DNA from 3 places in the Vibrio casei genome. Region 1 is predicted to be linked to each of the others. Evidence: predicted binding sites of a transcription regulator. Region 1 holds the regulator's gene; each other region holds the start of a gene.
The links. The regulator PurR, encoded in region 1, represses purine synthesis genes. The targets are predictions, from matches to a motif close to TNANGNAAACGTTTNCNTNA.

Region 1 (5,998 bases):
CTCAGCCGAAGCATCAAGCTTTTATCCATCGATGATGACTGATTAACATCTATCGGCTATAACGCTTAAGCCAAGCTTGTTCAAGTGCAGTTTGCCAACTAGGATGGGGTTCGGCAACTGAAGGAAAAAGCTTGGTATTTTTAGCGCTGCCAGTTAAGTAAGCGGTTTGTAAAATAGAGGGATCGCCCCAAATGTTAATATCCCCTTTTTTAGATTGAGCTTCTGGACTAAGTAAGAAATTAATTGCCACCATTGCCCCTTCTTTTGCATTAGCATTCCATGGAATAGCTAAGAAGTGAATATTGGATAAAGCGCCACTTTTCCAAGCGTATGTCGTCGTCGTTTTTGCTAATTTACCGCTGGCTTGCGCAGAAAACACTTCATTAGGGTTAAATGTTAGAGCAATATCGATTTGATTATCATCTAAAAGTTGAACAAGCTCTGGTTGGCTAGTCGGAAAATGTTTACCTTTTTGCCATGTTAAAGGCTGCAAAGCATCTAAGTAATCCCAAAGTGGCTGAGTCGTGCTGGTGAATGTTTTAGGATCAACGGGTTTGGCAAGCGCGGGATCATGATTGGTTAACTCGATTAATAATGCTTTTAAAAAACTGGTGCCATGAAATTGAGGTGGTTTTGGATAGGTAATTCGTCCAGGATGCGCTTTGGCATAAGTAAGTAAAGCAAGGGCGGACATAGGAGGCGATGGCAGCTTTTTTGTGTCATAGATATACACCAATTGGCCCACACCCCAAGGCGCTTCTAAGCCGTTGGTCGGCTCTGCAAAATCTGTCGTGACAGGGAGTGATTGATCAACTTTCTCCCAGTTCGGAAGAGCGTCGACAAAAGGCCCGAAGAGTAATTGGTTATGCTTCATGGATTTGAAATTTTCACCATTGATCCAGACGACATCGACACTGCCATTACTATTTTTATTCGCCGCTTTTTCGGCTAAAAGGCGGGTTGTGGTTTCCGCAATGTCACTGACTTTTACATGATGAAGTGTAATCCCATAGCGTTGCTTAACTTGCGAGCTTGCCCAGCGAAGATAATCATTAATTTCTTGGCTTCCTCCCCAGGCATTTAAATACACATCTTGTCCTTTCGCTTTTACTTCAATAGATTGCCAATCCGATAACGTGTCGGCGTGAGACATAAAAGGTAAAGTTGTGGAGAGTGTTAACGCACAGCTAAGCAAAAAATGTTTCATACAAATCCTATGTAATGGTACATGTTGTAATAGAAGACAGAACTAAAAGGAAAAAAATTTCATTATTTCTAATAAATTAGCGCCTTAAAAATGCCATCTATGAGGGTAAGAGCTATCCGGCTCAATGGGTATTTTAGTAAATAAAAACCAGCGACAGGCGCTGGTTTTATAGTTTAGTCATGCTTATTATTGTTGTCTGTTATTTTAATGTTTTTACCGTTGAACGTTCAAGAATTTCAGGAAACATTTCAAATACTTGCTTCGCATGGTCTTTATCTTTGATTCGTTCTAGAAGAATTTCGACAGCATTCTTACCTAAACGACGCTTAGGTTGGTGAATCGTGGTTAATGGTGGTGAAAAGTAAGCCGATAGATCAATGTTGTCATAACCAATGACGGAAATGTCTTCTGGAATATTGATTCCTTTTTCTTGTAATCGACTCATTAGGCCGAGCGCCATAATATCATTGAAACAGAAAACTGCCGTTGGTCTTTTTTCCATAGCCAGAATTTTATCCGCTGCGATGACCGCTGTATCACATTCAAAATTACCTTCTAATAACCATTCTTCAGGTAACGATAAATCTTCTTCAGCTAAAGCACGTTTACAACCGGCGATACGTTCTTTACATGCCATTTTCTCAAAATGACCACTTAAGCACGCAATATCGGTATGACCATGGTCGAGCAAATAGCGGGTTGCTAGGTAACCACCGGCTTCGGAGTTATCAACAATTTTATCGGCTTTCGATGTCTCAGGCCCCCAATCCATAACCACCTTGGGGATGTCTGGATGACCATCTAGCATTTCGCGTAGTTCTTCATCAAGATCGGAACACATTACCAATAATCCATCGACACGTTTTCCTGCAAGCATACGGATATAATCGCGTTGTTTGTCGACTAAACCACCGGTATTACACAAAATGAGAGTATAGCCTTGACGATAGCAATAGCTTTCTACGCCATCGACCACTTCTGCAAAGAATGGATTGGTTGATTGCGTAACTAACATCCCAATCGTGCTGGTGGTATTACATTTTAAGCTACGAGCCACCGCACTTGGGGCGTAATTAAGTTGTTTAACGGCCGCCATGACTTTTTCTTGCGTTGTTTCTGCAACAAAACGAGTCTTATTGATGACATGAGACACGGTTGTGGTTGAGACTCCAGCAATGCGTGCGACATCTTTAATTGTAGCCATAGTGAGTTTCCCTTGTGCGGATGTTACTGAATCTTGTAATAGAACAAGCGACTAAAAAGATAAAAGTCGCCTTTTATGAGCGACTTAGGATAATTTCATATTATTTAACCACTGATTTTAGTCTTAAAAGACAGTGCTGACAATCAAATGGCGTACTTTTATCGATGAAAGCAATCGTCGACGCCAACGATTGCTTTCTAGGTTTTAAGAAAGGAGATACTGAAACTATTATTCTAATGTAGTGGTCGGCTCTGTGGTTACCGGTTCAGTCACTAAAGTATTGCGAATAGAAAGCCACCAGCGACCAAGTTGTTCATGCCAGAATCGTTCGCTTTGTTCTAGATATTTAGCTTGAGGAGTGAAACGATCCCATGCTTCATTAATGTTATCAAAGGCGAGGTAATTGGTTGGTGCGGGAATGGGATCCAAACCGGCACTTTTAAATTCTGTCATTGCTCGTTGCATATGGCTTGCTGAAGTCACTAGAACGAGCCTCTTTGAACCAACAAATCCAACTGCTTGTCTTGCTTCTTCCCATGTATCTTTTGCGCTCTCTAATAAGACAATATCGGATTTTGTTACGCCGAGTGATACCGCAACCGTTGCCATCATGCGAGCATTACTGACAGAGGATCCTGCTGCGTAGCCTGATAAAATCAATTTGGCACCAGGGTACATACGTAAAATACGGATACCTTCAGTGAGCCGCATTAACCCTGTTCGTGAAAGCTCTGAGGTTGGGGGCATATCGTCATCCACGGTATGGCCGCTGCCAAGTACCATTACATAATCAATGGTACCGTCCACGGGAAGAAATGCTTTGTAGGTCCGCTCTGTCGCTTTTAATAATGGGGTAGTAACAGGTTGAAACGAAAAAAGGAAAATACCCATTAATGAAATAAACATAAACACACAACCTGTACCACGCTTATAGGTAAACATGATAAGAAAAAGGCCAATGAATCCAATGATCAATAAGGCCGGTAAGGGCATTAATAAAGATGACAATATTTTTTTTAGCTCAAACATTCTATATAGTCCGAAAATTCATCATTTAGTAAATAAAACGTAGTAATTGCTTTATTCCTGTATTTGCTGTGACAGAATACACGCAAAATTTAGTTATCTTAAACGAAAAGCGATGAAACAAGACCGAAATTTCGATGATATTGCGCATAAATTCGCCAAAAACATTTATGGTTCTGATAAAGGTGATATTCGTCAGACCATTGTTTGGCAAGATTTAAAGCAAGCACTCTTAATGTTTGATACTCAATCTTCCGCTTTGACGATATTAGATGCAGGTGGTGGTTTAGGTCAAATGTCTCAGAAGTTAGCACAATGTGGCCATCAAATTGTATTCTGCGATCTGTCTCGTGAAATGTTGGAACTTGCTAAGCAAGGTGTTGAGCAACAAGGGTTAAGTGACCAGTTTTGTTTTATCCATTCATCGATACAACATTTAGACCAAAAGTTTAATGAACCGGTTGATTTAGCCTTATTTCATGCCGTCATGGAATGGTTAGACGATCCACAAGCGGTTTTAAAATGTGTGTTAAATAAACTCAAGCCAGGCGGTATTGCTTCCGTGATGTTTTATAATCACCATGGCCTAGTTTTGAAGAATGTGACTTGTGGTAATATCCCACATGTTTTACAAGGAATGCCACACAGAAAACGGTTTAAATTACAACCTCAACAAGGTTTACTTCCTGATGATGTTTATCAATGGATAGAAAGGGAAGGCTTTCAAATCTGTGGGAAATCTGGTATTCGATGTTTCAACGACTACATTGGAAATCAGCAATACATGGGCGATTATGATGCCGACGACGTGATGGCGCTAGAACAACAATTATGTCGTACCGAACCTTATCTTTCGTTAGGTCGTTACATACATGTCTGGGCACAGAAGCCGCATACGAATATTTAAACTTATGCCTAAATAACGTCAGAGCATAAAGTCATTATAAAAGTAACAGGACGAATAATGAGTGAAATAACTCAATCCTTAGTTGAAGAACCAATAGTTGAAGAACCGATTGGTGAACAGCCAATTGATGAAGTGGTTAGCTGGGTTAAACAAAATAATTTCACCTTGAACCTCTCAAGTGAGCGTTTAGCCTTTTTGATTGCCGTTGCGGTATTAAGCAATGAAAAATTTGATGAAGAGCTTGGTGAAGGCGAATTACAAGACGCCTTTAAGATCGTTACTCGATTATTTGAAGATACCGGTGAAGCCTCCGTATTTCGTGCTAATAACGCGATTAATGAACTCGTTTCTCAGCGGCTTATCAGTCGTTTTGTTAGTGAGTTAAATGAAGGTGCAAGCATTTATCGCATGTCGCCTCTTGGCATTGCGATCACTGATTATTATGTACGTCACCGTGAATTCTCAAAGTTGAAATTATCTATTCAGCTTTCGATGGTGGCAGATGAAATGTCTAAAGCCGTTGAAGCCGCCCAGCAAGCCACCGATACATCACAATGGCAGAAACATGTTTATGGTGTATTGAAATATTCAGTAAGCGAAATTTTTGACCGAATCGATCTGAACCAAAGGGTGATGGACGATCAGCAAATTGAAATTAAAGAACAGATTGCTCAGTTACTAAATCAAGATTGGCGTGAAGCCATCAGTAGCTGTGAAAGCTTATTAACGGAAACTTCAAGTACTTTGAATGAGTTACAAGATACTTTGCAAGCTGCTGGTGATGAGCTGCAAACTCAGTTGCTTGATATACAACAAATGGTTTATGGGCAAGAAGGGCTTGATTTTATAGATGCGATTTTATTCACACTGCAAACTAAGCTCGACCGTATTATTAGCTGGGGTCAGCAAGCCATCGATTTGTGGATTGGCTATGACCGCCATGTTCATAAATTTATTCGTACTGCCATTGATATGGACCAAAATCGTGCCTTCAGCCAACGGTTACGACAATCGGTAACCGATTACTTTGATGCGCCTTGGTACCTTATTTATTCAGATGCAGAGCGTTTGCGTGATATGCGTGATGAAGCGATGTTGCTGCGTGACGATGAAGTTACCGGACAAGTACCCACAGATGTAGAATATGAAGAATTAACCGTTGTTGATGATGCATTAAGCGAACGTGTTGCTGAAATGCTACAACAGCATAAAGAAACAGGGCGACCGATTGATTTGGGCGCGGTGTTACAAGATTACCTTGCGCAGCATTCTCATGCGCAACATTTTGACTTAGCCAGAATGGTGATCGACCAAGCGGTAAGAATGGGGTATTCCGAATCGGATTATCAAGCCATACAACCCGACTGGAAAGCGATCAACGATTTTGGAGCAAAGGTACAAGCGAATGTCATCGATCAATACTAATTACGAGGCGCACAGCGCCGATCTGTCTCAAAATACCAGCTATTCACAAGAGACCGACAACTCTCAAGATGCTTACATGCCAGAACAATTGGTGAAAGCTCTATCTAACCCATTATTCCCCGCGCTTGACAGCCAATTGCGTGCGGGCCGCCATATCTCAAGTGATGATATGGATAACTACGCTTTTTTAAGTGATTTTGACGGTGATCTTGGCGCTTTCTATCAGCGT
Region 2 (5,998 bases), 530 kb from region 1:
TTGTCATTGCATTTAGTACATCCTTTCCCCAAGGAACGTACAGTACAAATGCACCAAGCAGGAATTGGATAGCAAATGCGCCACCAACAGTTCTTAAATTAATAGCTTTGCGGTTGTCAGATAGTAAAACTGCAATAAGCAGTAAAACGATCATACCAACGATGCTCATAACCAGGCTCATGGTATATGGCTTCCTTATTTGTTGTGTTGAGTTATAAAAATTAAAATGTCGTTAACTAAAAGCGGTGGCGATTATACTCTGACAATTACTAACAAAGTAATACCAAGGTCACATTAGTTAATGAAAAAATCGTGAAAAACATAAATCAACGTGATCTATATCACCAATCGATTGCTTTTTATATATTGACAACAAAGCAAACGATTGCACAAAGCTCGTTAAATTTATAACTGGATCGCAAATAATTCACAACTGTTATGAAACAGGCATCGCTCAAGTTCAGATTTATCTTCTTTTCTAAGTAAACATAATGACTCAAAAACCCCTAAGACTTGGGAGGGGTGATTCGCTTGCCCTTGAAATCCCGACAGAGGCATATCAGGAGCATCCGTTTCAAGTAGTAAACTTGATATCGGTAACCTCGCAATAGTATCTCGTGTTTTTTTAGCTCTTGGATAAGTAATCACACCACCAACTCCAATATAGAATCCTAATTTCACATATTCCATTGCCAGCTGGTAACTTCCTGAAAAAGCGTGAATAACGCCACCTTTTTTAGGTCTAAAATGGCGTAGACGTTGCAAAACCTTATCGTGAGAACGACGGGCATGTAAAATAAGAGGTAATTCATATTCAATAGCAAGCTGGATCTGGGCATCAAACAACCTAAATTGCTTATCGATTAACTCTGGTATTAATCGATTATCATCAAGCATAAAGTCCAGACCACACTCTCCAACCGCTACGCATTTTTCGGTTCGGGAATCTAAACAAACTCTTAATTGTTCGAGGGCATTGTCATTATGTTGGCCAATAAAGTATGGATGCAAGCCAAGTGCGTAATACAACGGAGAATATTGCTCAGCAAGCTGTTGAGTATGATACCAATTACTTTCACCAATAGAAGGGATAATAATACTATGCACACCCGCTTTTTGTGCACTCGCAAGCTCTTTTTGTGTGTCATTAAAGGGAGAGAAATCAAAGTGACAATGCGTATCAACCAATGATAATGAAGAACCATTCATTAAGCTTGGAGGCTTTTTTTAGGATCTTTCTTTTCGTCTACTTGTTCATATTTCGCTTGACCATGTGCAGGGTCAACCTTATGAACGCAGCAACTACGTTTGTATTCCGGTGTTAACCCGAGCTCCTCGCACCAACGATCATAACGAGCTATCCAATGCTTAATCCAAGTAAACAACATAAGCGATCCTTTTTATTCTTGATGTCTATTTAGTATAACCAAAGCAATAAAAACTGCAGCTTCAAATACTAAGGGTATAAAAAACCCCAATGATGAGCAAACCATTGGGGCTTCATATTTCTACACTGCTATTTCAGTACCAGTATCCCAGTGAAAATTGTGCAGTGACGACTCTCAAACCAATTATGCGTAAACAGGCTTGCGCTTACAGATATCTAATACTTTAGCCTTAGTCGCTTCAATCACAGACTCATCACCCATGTTGTCTAGAATGTCACACATCCAGCCAGCAAGATTTTTCGCGTCGTCTTCCGTAAAACCACGACGAGTAATTGATGGCGAACCTACACGAATACCAGATGTTACGAATGGGCTACGTGGATCGTTCGGTACTGAGTTTTTATTTACCGTGATGTTGGCAGAACCTAATGCAGCATCCGCTTCTTTACCTGTAATGTCTTTGTCGATTAAATCGACAAGGAACAAATGATTTTCAGTCGAACCAGAAACAATGTTGTAGCCGCGAGCAATAAACTCAGCAACCATTGCTTTTGCATTTAATACAACTCGAGATTGGTAAGCTTTAAACTCTGGCTCTAATGCCTCTTTGAACGCCACCGCTTTTGCTGCGATAACATGCATTAGAGGACCACCTTGACCACCAGGGAAGACAGCAGAGTTCAGTTTCTTGTACAGATCTTCACCTGCATTTGAAAGAATCAAACCGCCACGAGGACCAGCAAGGGTTTTATGCGTTGTAGTCGTGACAACGTGGGCATGTGGAACTGGATTTGGATATTCGCCTGCGGCAATCAAACCTGCAACGTGCGCCATATCAACAAAGAAATAAGCACCCACTTTATCTGCGATTTCACGCATACGCGCCCAATCACATACTTGAGAATACGCAGAAAAACCACCAATGATCATTTTCGGCTTATGCTCGATAGCAAGAGCCTCCATTTCTTCATAGTTGATTTGACCCGCTTCATCAATACCGTAAGGAATGATGTTATAAAGCTTACCAGAAAAGTTGACAGGAGAACCGTGAGTCAAGTGACCACCGTGTGCAAGGCTCATACCTAAAACAGTATCACCCGCATTTAATAGCGCCATATAAACCGCGTTGTTTGCTTGAGAACCAGAGTGAGGTTGCACGTTCGCATACTCTGCACCAAATAATTCACAAGCACGCTCAATCGCTAATGTTTCGACTTTATCAACAAACTCACAACCACCGTAGTAACGCTTACCAGGGTAACCTTCCGCGTATTTGTTCGTAAGTTGAGAACCTTGTGCTTCCATTACACGTGGGCTTGTGTAGTTTTCTGAAGCGATAAGCTCAATATGCTCTTCTTGACGAAGTGTTTCTTCTTGAATAGCGGTAAATAACGCCGCATCATAATCCGCAATGTTCATGTCACGCTTAAGCATTTGTATCTCCTGACTCAGATAGGCTGAAAGTTCTCAAAAATTGATACATGAGCGAAAACTCATATTCATATAAAAAGATTAATTTCTACAAAAAGCAGCAACCCACCAAACGCAAACGTTTTCGTCACCGCAATAAGATGGCGCTATTCTACCTAATTTGATCCATATCAGAAAGTATCAATACGAAATTTCTACACGCAAAAAGCACATAGCCAAAGTGAAGAAACTTAATAGTGATGGAATATCACACAATATAAGTATAAAAAAGCGCTTTCGACTTTACATTTATGTAAAATTTAAAATACACGAACTTAACATCAATTTATGTGCGGAACTTTCAAAAAAGAACATTCATTATTACTCTCTCATCAGTTATGGATAACTTGACTGTATAAATGATGGAAAAACACTCAAAAAAAGAAGATGGCATTGCACTTATCGTTGGCAGTTTTATGGTTGCCCTAGGCGTATTTTTTTTATCGTCAGCACAATTACTCACAGGAGGTACAGCAGGCTTAGCATTATTACTCAGTCAATTGAGCCTATTGTCTTTTGGAACGCTTTACTTTTTTATTAATTTACCCTTCTATGCCTTGGCTTGGCAGCGTTTTGGCCGACAGTTTGCGATGAATAGTTTACTCTCGGGAGCGCTCGTTTCCCTTTTTGCCGATAACTTACATTATGTGATCCAATTCAACCTCATTAACGATCTTTTTTGCGCTGTCGCAGGTGGGTTATTAATCGGCATAGGGATGTTGATTTTATTTCGTCATCGTTCCAGCTTAGGGGGCTTTAATGTCATGTGTTTATTAATTCAAGATAGAACAGGAATATCAGTAGGAAAAACACAGCTTATTTTGGATTGCAGCATCGTATTAGCTTCGCTGCTTTTTGTTTCTGGCTGGATCATTGCATTATCAATACTAGGCGCAATTATTTTGAATATTACTCTGACGATGAATCACAAACCGGCTCGATATACGGTAAGATACCAACCATAATCACGATTGTTTTATCCCCAAAATACTTATTCAAAAGCAATAAAAAGGCAGAAACATGGTTATCTACCCTTTTACTCTGCAATCTCAGCTTTATTTTACGGTAAAGCAATCGGTAAAGGTTTCGTTATTAAAGGTAATACTGGCTTGGTTACCTTTTCCCCAAAACATGTTCCTTTTATCTAAAGATTCATATTTAGAGCCAGAAGCCGACCTCACCCTCACCAATGGATAAGAACCTTCATGGGCAACTAATAGCGCTTGGTCATTCTTTGAAAACTCAATCAAAAATGGTTGTTCAAGTTTACCTTGAAGTTCACTTTCTGATTGATTGATTCGACACTTATATGCCACACTTGTCACTTCAATGCCATTAACCAATGTTGTCGTTTTGACTTCAGATTTAGGGCTCTCTTCAACAGTGGTACACCCCATCAAAGCAAATATTGATAAGCTGCCTGCCAATACGATTTTTAACGATTTCATCCAAATTCCTCAATTGTAAATATAATAATCTAACGATACCCAAGTAACCTCAATGAATTCAAGTGTAAAGAAAACAAGCTATTGATTGTTCTGATTGTGTCTTTTTTATTAAATCTGGTGATTGTTGTGTGCATGTTGCCATGACGTGTGGGCAGCGAGAAGCAAAGCGGCAACCCGGTGGAACATTAATGGGTGAGGGAATATCCCCTTTCAGTAAAATTCTTTCCCCAACCCCTAACTCTTTTAACCGTAATTGAGCATCCCGATATTTAGGGTGTGTAATAGGAATCGCTGACAACAATGATTGTGTATAAGGGTGTTTAGGTTGCTGGTAAATCGTTTGTGCATCGCCATATTCAACAATTTTGCCTAAATACATTACCGCAATATTATCGGAAACATGCCTAACTACGGATAAATCATGGGCAATAAAAATCAACGTTAAATTCATTTCTCTTTGCAATACGAGTAATAAATTCAAGATTTGTGCTTGAACAGAAACGTCCAAAGCCGAAACTGATTCATCGCACACTACTAATTTAGGCTTAAGCGCAATCGCTCTTGCAATGCCAATTCTTTGTTTTTGTCCGCCAGAAAATTCATGAGGATAACGCTCAGCAGCATCTGGCGTTAAGCCAACTTTAATCAATAGTTCAGCCACCCACAGCTGCCTTTCTTCTTTTGTTCCCAAATTGTGAATGACAAACGGTTCTTTTAAGATCATTCCAACGGTATGGCGCGGATTGAGTGATTCGGTAGGGTCTTGAAATATCATTTGCATCTCTTGACGCAAAGAACGCATTTTCTGGCTATTAAGATCGCGAATGTTTTGCCCTTCAAAAAAAATATTGCCAGCGGTTGGTTCATATAAACGCAGCAAACTTCGACCTAAAGTGCTTTTACCACACCCCGATTCCCCAACAATACCAAGAGTCTCACCTTTATTAACACTTAATGAAATCCCATCAACCGCATGAACGGTGTACGATTTTTTAAATAGATCTTTACCGGAATAAAAATGCTGCTTTAAATTATCAATTCGTAATAATTCACTCATTATTTATTCTCTTTCATATTGCGTTGCTGACTTGTGCTGAGCTGTAGATTATCCCAGTAATGACAACTGATTAAATGATCGGTGTTTTTAGCAAATAAACGGGGAGATTGTTGGTGGCATTTTTTTTGCTGATAGAGGCAACGTGTTACAAACCGACAACCTATTGGCATGTCCGATAAGCTTGGCACCTTTCCTTCTATCGTCGGTAATAGTGACTTCGCAATCGAGTAAGAGCTTGGCATCGAAGCAAGTAACCCTTGAGTATAAGGATGGCTTGGGTGATCAAATAGCTCAAATACATCGGCTTGTTCCACAACTTTACCAGCATACATCACCACAACCTGATCACACATTTCAGCGACAACACCTAAGTCATGAGTAATGAAGACAATCGACATACCCTTTTCTTGTTGTAATGATTTCATTAAATCTAAAATTTGAGCTTGCACCGTCACATCTAATGCCGTCGTTGGCTCATCACAAATTAATACATCAGGCTCACACGCCAAAGCAATAGCAATCATCACCCGCTGACGCATTCCCCCTGAAAGTTGATGGGGAAAAGACAACATGCGCTCTTTTGCTGAAGGGATACCGACTTTTCCTAGCATTTCTAACGCTAATTGGTAACGTTG
Region 3 (5,998 bases), 580 kb from region 1:
TGTAATGTCACTGAACCTTTAAAAGCACTACAAAAACAAGATGCCAACCTATTATTTGAAGCCCAACTCGGTGCAGGCCGTGATTTGGTATATGGTGAATATCCATACACCACCTCTTCCAATGTAACTGCCGCTTATGCCGGTATTGGTAGTGGTTTACCAGCCCTGCGCCCAGAGCGTATTGTTGCTGTCGCGAAATCATTTAGCTCATCTGTGGGTACAGGCACTTTGGTCACCGCTATGGAAGAACAAGATAATTTCCGTGAAAGTGCCAATGAATATGGAGCAGTAACCGGTCGCCCACGTGACATGGGTTATTTCGATGCCGTTGCCACTCGTAACGGTGTGGAATTACAAGCGGCAACTGAGATTGCATTAACCAAAATCGACTGTTTATCTGGTATGAAAGATTTAAAAATCTGTGTCGCTTATGCCGGCGATCACAGTGAAAACCCGATTTGGCCACAAACCGCAGCACTAAGCCCTGTTTACGAAGACATGCAAGGCTGGGATGAAGACATCACCGGTTGCCGCACGTTTGATAGCCTTCCTATTGCAGCGCAACACTATGTTGAACGCATTGAAGTATTAATGGGCGTCCCTATTAGCATGGTTTCTGTTGGCCCAGAACGTGAGCAAATGATCATTCGTTAAAACCAAACCTACATACTGAATGGCTAAAAGCCCTCAAATACTTCATGACGTTATTTAAGGGCTTTTAATCAATACTAAAAATACAACGATGAAAAAGTCACGGCTTGTCCTATGCCTAAAATCTTCAATTCATGACAGAGAAGAGAAATTAAATAAATAAATAAATAAAAAACAAAAACCCCAGATAACTTATTAAGCTATCTGGGGTTTCTTTTGTATATGGTACGCCCTACAGGATTCGAACCTGTGACCACCTGCTTAGAAGGCAGGTGCTCTATCCAGCTGAGCTAAGGGCGCTTTAAGTGGGGAATTATACGAGATGAACGCGTTAGGTCAACGCCTTTATTCTATATAATGGTTTGATTGCTGAAAAAAAGCGCATTGTAATAAATAAGTTAGAAATTAAGTTGATGATGCAAACGTTTGCGGCATAGATATTGATCACGTTTTTTGCGACAATACGCCGCGTTGTCAACTGCTGCTAGTCTAATGAGGATAGTAAAGAAAACCATGACTGCTCAAATTATTGATGGAAAGTTAATATCTCAAACCGTTCGTTCGGAAGTTAAAGCTCGTGTCCAAGCTCGTGTTGAGGCTGGTTTACGTGCTCCCGGCCTTGCTGTCGTGTTAGTAGGAAGTGACCCAGCTTCTCAAGTTTATGTGGGGAGTAAGCGCCGCGCTTGTGAAGAGGTTGGGTTTATTTCAAAGTCATTTGATTTGCCCACGACAACAACCGAAGCTGAATTGCTAGAAATTGTTGAGCAGCTTAACAGTGATCCTGAAATCGATGGTATTTTAGTTCAACTCCCCCTGCCTGCGGGTATTGATAGCACGAAGGTATTAGAAAATATCCATCCTGAAAAAGATGTTGATGGATTTCATCCGTATAATGTCGGTCGCTTATGCCAACGTATGCCAAAACTTCGTTCTTGTACTCCTAAAGGTATTATCACCTTGTTAGAGCGTTATAATGTTGATTGTTATGGTAAGCATGCTGTGATTGTTGGTGCCTCTAATATTGTGGGGCGCCCAATGACATTAGAGCTGCTACTTGCTGGTTGCACCACCACCACTTGTCATCGATTCACTAAGGATTTGGAAGGCCATGTTCGCCAAGCCGATATATTAGTCGTTGCCGTTGGTAAACCGAATTTTATTCCTGGTGCTTGGATTAAAGAAGGCGCTATTGTGATCGATGTGGGCATTAACCGCATGGAAGATGGAAAGCTCATTGGTGATGTGGAATACGACGTTGCAAAATTAAAAGCAAGCCATATTACTCCTGTACCCGGTGGCGTTGGTCCTATGACAGTGGCAAGCTTGATCGAAAACACCATGCTCGCTTGTGAGAAGTTTTCAAAGTAATCTTTCGAATTTAAAGCATAAAACAAACCCCTTGCTAAGTTAAAGTGATTAGCAAGGGGTTTTTTATTTAGCACGGCTTACGTATTTTTATTCTAACGTTTTATCTTTGTCTTGTACTGGCTGCTTCTTCTGGTTCTTCCCTTTTCTTACCGAAAATTTTCATGACCCCTACATAGAATAAAGGGACAAAGAATATGGCCAAGAAAGTCGCTGTGAACATCCCACCAATAACCGAAGTACCAATAGCATGGCGAGAATTAGCACCAGCACCAGTACTGGTTGCCAACGGCAATACGCCAAGAATAAAGGCCAAAGAGGTCATCAAGATCGGGCGTAAACGCATACGACATGCTTCCATCGTAGCTTCGACTAACCCCATACCTTTGTCATAAAGGTCTTTAGCAAACTCGACGATTAGGATGGCGTTCTTAGCCGATAACCCTATGGTGGTTAATAGACCTACCTGTAAGTACACATCGTTTTCTAACCCACGCATCATCGTCGCCGCAAGCGCACCTAATACACCTAACGGAACGACCAAAATAACCGCCATGGGCACTGACCAACTTTCATATAAAGCCGCTAGACTCAAGAAAACCACAATCATGGATATCGCATAGAGTATCGGTGCTTGTGAACCTGACATCCGCTCTTGATACGACATTCCGGTCCAACTAACGGCAACACCATCTGGTAAGGTTTTAGCTATCTCTTCAATAGCATCCATAGCATCTCCGGTGCTGTAACCCGCTTTGGCTTCACCTAAAATTTCAATGGCAGAGTTACCATTATAACGTTGTAAGTTAGGCGAGCTGGTTCCCCAATGCGTGTGACTAAAGGCATTAAATGGCACCATCTTGTCTTCATTATTACGCACATACCAATTATCCAGATCATCTGGTGTCATACGATAAGGCGCATCGGCTTGAATGTACACACGCTTAACTCTGCCTCTATCTATAAAGTCATTCACATAAGATGAACCCCATGCGATAGATAATGTTTTATTAATATCATCAATGCTGACACTTAAGGCTTTGGCTTTCTCATAATCCAGATCAATATAAAATTGAGCAGTATCTTCTAATCCATTTGGGCGCACTTTTTGTAACACTGGGCTTTGTGCGGCTTTTTGAAGCAACATATTACGTGCTTCCATCAATTTATCGTGCCCCATTCCTGAGCGATCTTCTAAATAGAAATCAAAACCGGTTGCTTGCCCTAGTTCGCGTATGGCGGGTGGGTTAATCGCAAATATAACGCCATCTTTATTTTGGCTAAAATGCTTCATTGCTCGGCCAATAATCGCGTTCACATCTTGTGATGGGTCGGTACGCTCAGACCAGTCTTTTAAGCTAACAAACCCCATACCCGCATTTTGTGCTTGACCGACAAAACTAAAGCCACTCACTTGGAAGAATGCTTCAACATTCTCTTTTTCTTCCGTAGCAAAGTATTCTCTCACCTCGCCCAAGACTTTTTCCGTACGCTCTAAGGTCGCACCAGAAGGGAGCTGCACCATGACCATAAAGTTACCTTGGTCTTCATCTGGCAGAAAGCTCGCAGGAATTGACGTAAACATCCACCCCATCAACGGCAATAACGCAAGGTAGATAATAAACATACGTTTAGGGCGCTTTAAAATGCCACCGACTCCGGATGTGTATTTCTCACTTGAACGGTTAAATTTGCGGTTAAACCAACCAAAGAAGCCCGTTGTTTTTTCGCCATGGCTTGGCTTTAACATTGTGGCACAAAGGGCAGGTGTGAAGATCATAGCAACAATAACCGACAATACCATTGAGGCAACAATGGTCAACGAGAACTGACGATAAATTGCCCCTGTAGAGCCGCTCATGAATGCCATAGGAATGAATACTGCAGAAAGCACCATCGCCACGCCGACTAATGCACCGGATATTTCTCCCATTGCTTTACGTGTCGCTTCTAATGGGGGCAGCTTTTCTTCGGCCATTACCCTTTCCACGTTTTCCACCACAACGATGGCATCGTCCACCAGCAAACCGATGGCAAGTACCATACCAAACATCGTTAAGGTGTTAACACTAAATCCCAATGCAGACATAACACCAAAAGCGCCAAGCAATACCACAGGAACCGCAATGGTAGGAATAAGTGTCGCACGCAAATTTTGTAAGAATAGATACATCACCAAGAAAACCAAGACAATGGCTTCAATTAAAGTATGCACAACCTCTTCAATAGACAATGTCACAAAAGGAATAGTGTCCATGGCTTTTTCCATCACGAGCCCGTGTGGCATAGATTTCGCCAATTCTGCTAACTTTTCATCAACACGTTTTTGCGTATCAATGGCATTCGCACCTGTCCCAAGTTTAATCGCAATCCCACCGGCACCTTTTCCGTTATAACGGGAAAGCACGCTCATATCCTCGCCATTTAGCTCCACACGGGCGACATCTTTCACTCTAACCTGTGAGCCATCTGCATTCACTTTAAGTAGTATGTTTTCAAACTGCTTCGTGGTTTCTAGCCGACTTTGGGCCGTAATAGTGGCATTTATCAGTTGACCTTTAACCGACGGTGCACCACCTAATTGACCAACGGTTACTTCGGTATTCTGTGCTTGAATGGCGCTAGATACATCAATCGGTGTTAATTGGTAGCTGGTTAATTTAGACGGATCAAGCCAAATACGCATAGCATACTGCGAACCGAAGACTTGAACATCACCCACACCATTAATTCGACTGAGTGGATCAGAGATATGAGAATTCACATAATCTTTTATATCATCGCCCGTCATACTGCCATCTTGAGAGATGAAAGCCGTCACCGACATAAAAGAAGAAGACGTTTTACGTACACTTAAACCTTGCTGTTGAACTTCAGCAGGTAATTGACTCATCGCTTGTTGTAACTGGTTTTGCACCTGAACTTGAGCAATATCTGGGTCCGTGCCCAAAGCAAAAGTTAACGTCACTGAAACCGATCCAGATGCACTACTTGAAGAGGACATGTAAAGCAGATTATCCAATCCCGTCATATTCTGTTCTACCACCTGAGTCACAGAGTTTTCTGCAGTTTTAGCGGAAGCTCCTGGATACACAGCCGAAATTTGAACTGCAGGTGGGGCAATGGTTGGGTATTGCTGAACAGGAAGGCTTGTCACTGCCAGTGCCCCGCCGAGCATAATAAGGATCGCAATCACCCATGCAAAAATAGGGCGATCGATAAAAAATCTAACCATGATAGCTACCTACTAGTTGGCTTTAGTGGATTTGGCTGAAGCAGGCGCTTCTGGGGCTTTTTTGACAGACTCATCAGATAACACTTCCACAGGCATGCCAGGGCGGATACGTAATAAATTGTTAGCAATCACGTGATCACCTTCCTGCAAACCAGAGGTAATCACCCACTCATTACTATTAACCGTACCGCCAGTTACGACTGGACGCACAGCCACTTTACCGTCTTCTACCACCATAACCGTCGCTTTACCTAGGTTATTAAATGTCACCAACGATTGAGGAAGTGTCACCATGGGTTGATTATTTGCGGTAATTATTTGCGCTCGCACAAACATTCCTGGAAGCAATATTGAATTAGGATTGGGAATAACAGCACGTAAAGTGACACTTCCTGTCGAAGGATCAACTCGAGTACCTGAAAACGTTAACTTACCATCGTGATCGTATTTTGAGCCATCTTCCAAAGAAACCGACACTTTAAGATTAGAATTATTACCTAAATTTTTCTTGATACGAGCCATCGCCAGTGACGATTGTGTCAGGTCAACATAAATAGGATCAAGTGCTTGAATCATCGTGAGTGGAGTTTCTTGGTTTGTCGTGGTTAACGCACCTTCAGTGACATTTGAAATATCAATACGCCCCGTGATAGGCGCTTTAACTTGCGTATACGACAACAAAATTCCAGCGTTATCTAATGCGGCTTTGGCAACTGCCGATTGAGCTTGAGCTTGTTTCCAGTTTCC

Region 2: glyA (serine hydroxymethyltransferase) is a predicted target of PurR. The motif match lies at 2,930-2,949, and genes of this name have one in related genera.
Region 3: folD (bifunctional methylenetetrahydrofolate dehydrogenase/methenyltetrahydrofolate cyclohydrolase FolD) is a predicted target of PurR. The motif match lies at 1,066-1,085, and genes of this name have one in related genera.

What each region holds. Positions count from the first base shown of each region.
Region 1 covers NZ_AP018680.1:1,234,971-1,240,968, forward strand. The annotation lists gene VCASEI_RS05955 (ABC transporter permease) at 1-14, opposite strand, end outside; gene VCASEI_RS05960 (ABC transporter substrate-binding protein) at 50-1,207, opposite strand; gene purR (HTH-type transcriptional repressor PurR) at 1,407-2,411, opposite strand; gene elyC (envelope biogenesis factor ElyC) at 2,640-3,440, opposite strand; gene cmoM (tRNA uridine 5-oxyacetic acid(34) methyltransferase CmoM) at 3,553-4,344, shown strand; gene mukF (chromosome partition protein MukF) at 4,402-5,769, shown strand; gene mukE (chromosome partition protein MukE) at 5,846-5,998, shown strand, end outside.
Region 2 covers NZ_AP018680.1:704,982-710,979, reverse strand. The annotation lists gene VCASEI_RS03460 (NupC/NupG family nucleoside CNT transporter) at 1-181, opposite strand, end outside; gene VCASEI_RS03455 (TatD family hydrolase) at 406-1,209, opposite strand; gene VCASEI_RS03450 (DUF5363 family protein) at 1,209-1,385, opposite strand; gene glyA (serine hydroxymethyltransferase) at 1,572-2,822, opposite strand; gene VCASEI_RS03440 (YitT family protein) at 3,221-3,823, shown strand; gene VCASEI_RS03435 (MliC family protein) at 3,914-4,306, opposite strand; gene VCASEI_RS03430 (ABC transporter ATP-binding protein) at 4,365-5,363, opposite strand; gene VCASEI_RS03425 (ABC transporter ATP-binding protein) at 5,363-5,998, opposite strand, start outside.
Region 3 covers NZ_AP018680.1:1,818,161-1,824,158, forward strand. The annotation lists gene VCASEI_RS08570 (adenylosuccinate synthase) at 1-654, shown strand, start outside; tRNA gene VCASEI_RS08575 (tRNA-Arg) at 875-951, opposite strand; gene folD (bifunctional methylenetetrahydrofolate dehydrogenase/methenyltetrahydrofolate cyclohydrolase FolD) at 1,165-2,019, shown strand; gene VCASEI_RS08585 (efflux RND transporter permease subunit) at 2,120-5,251, opposite strand; gene VCASEI_RS08590 (efflux RND transporter periplasmic adaptor subunit) at 5,264-5,998, opposite strand, start outside.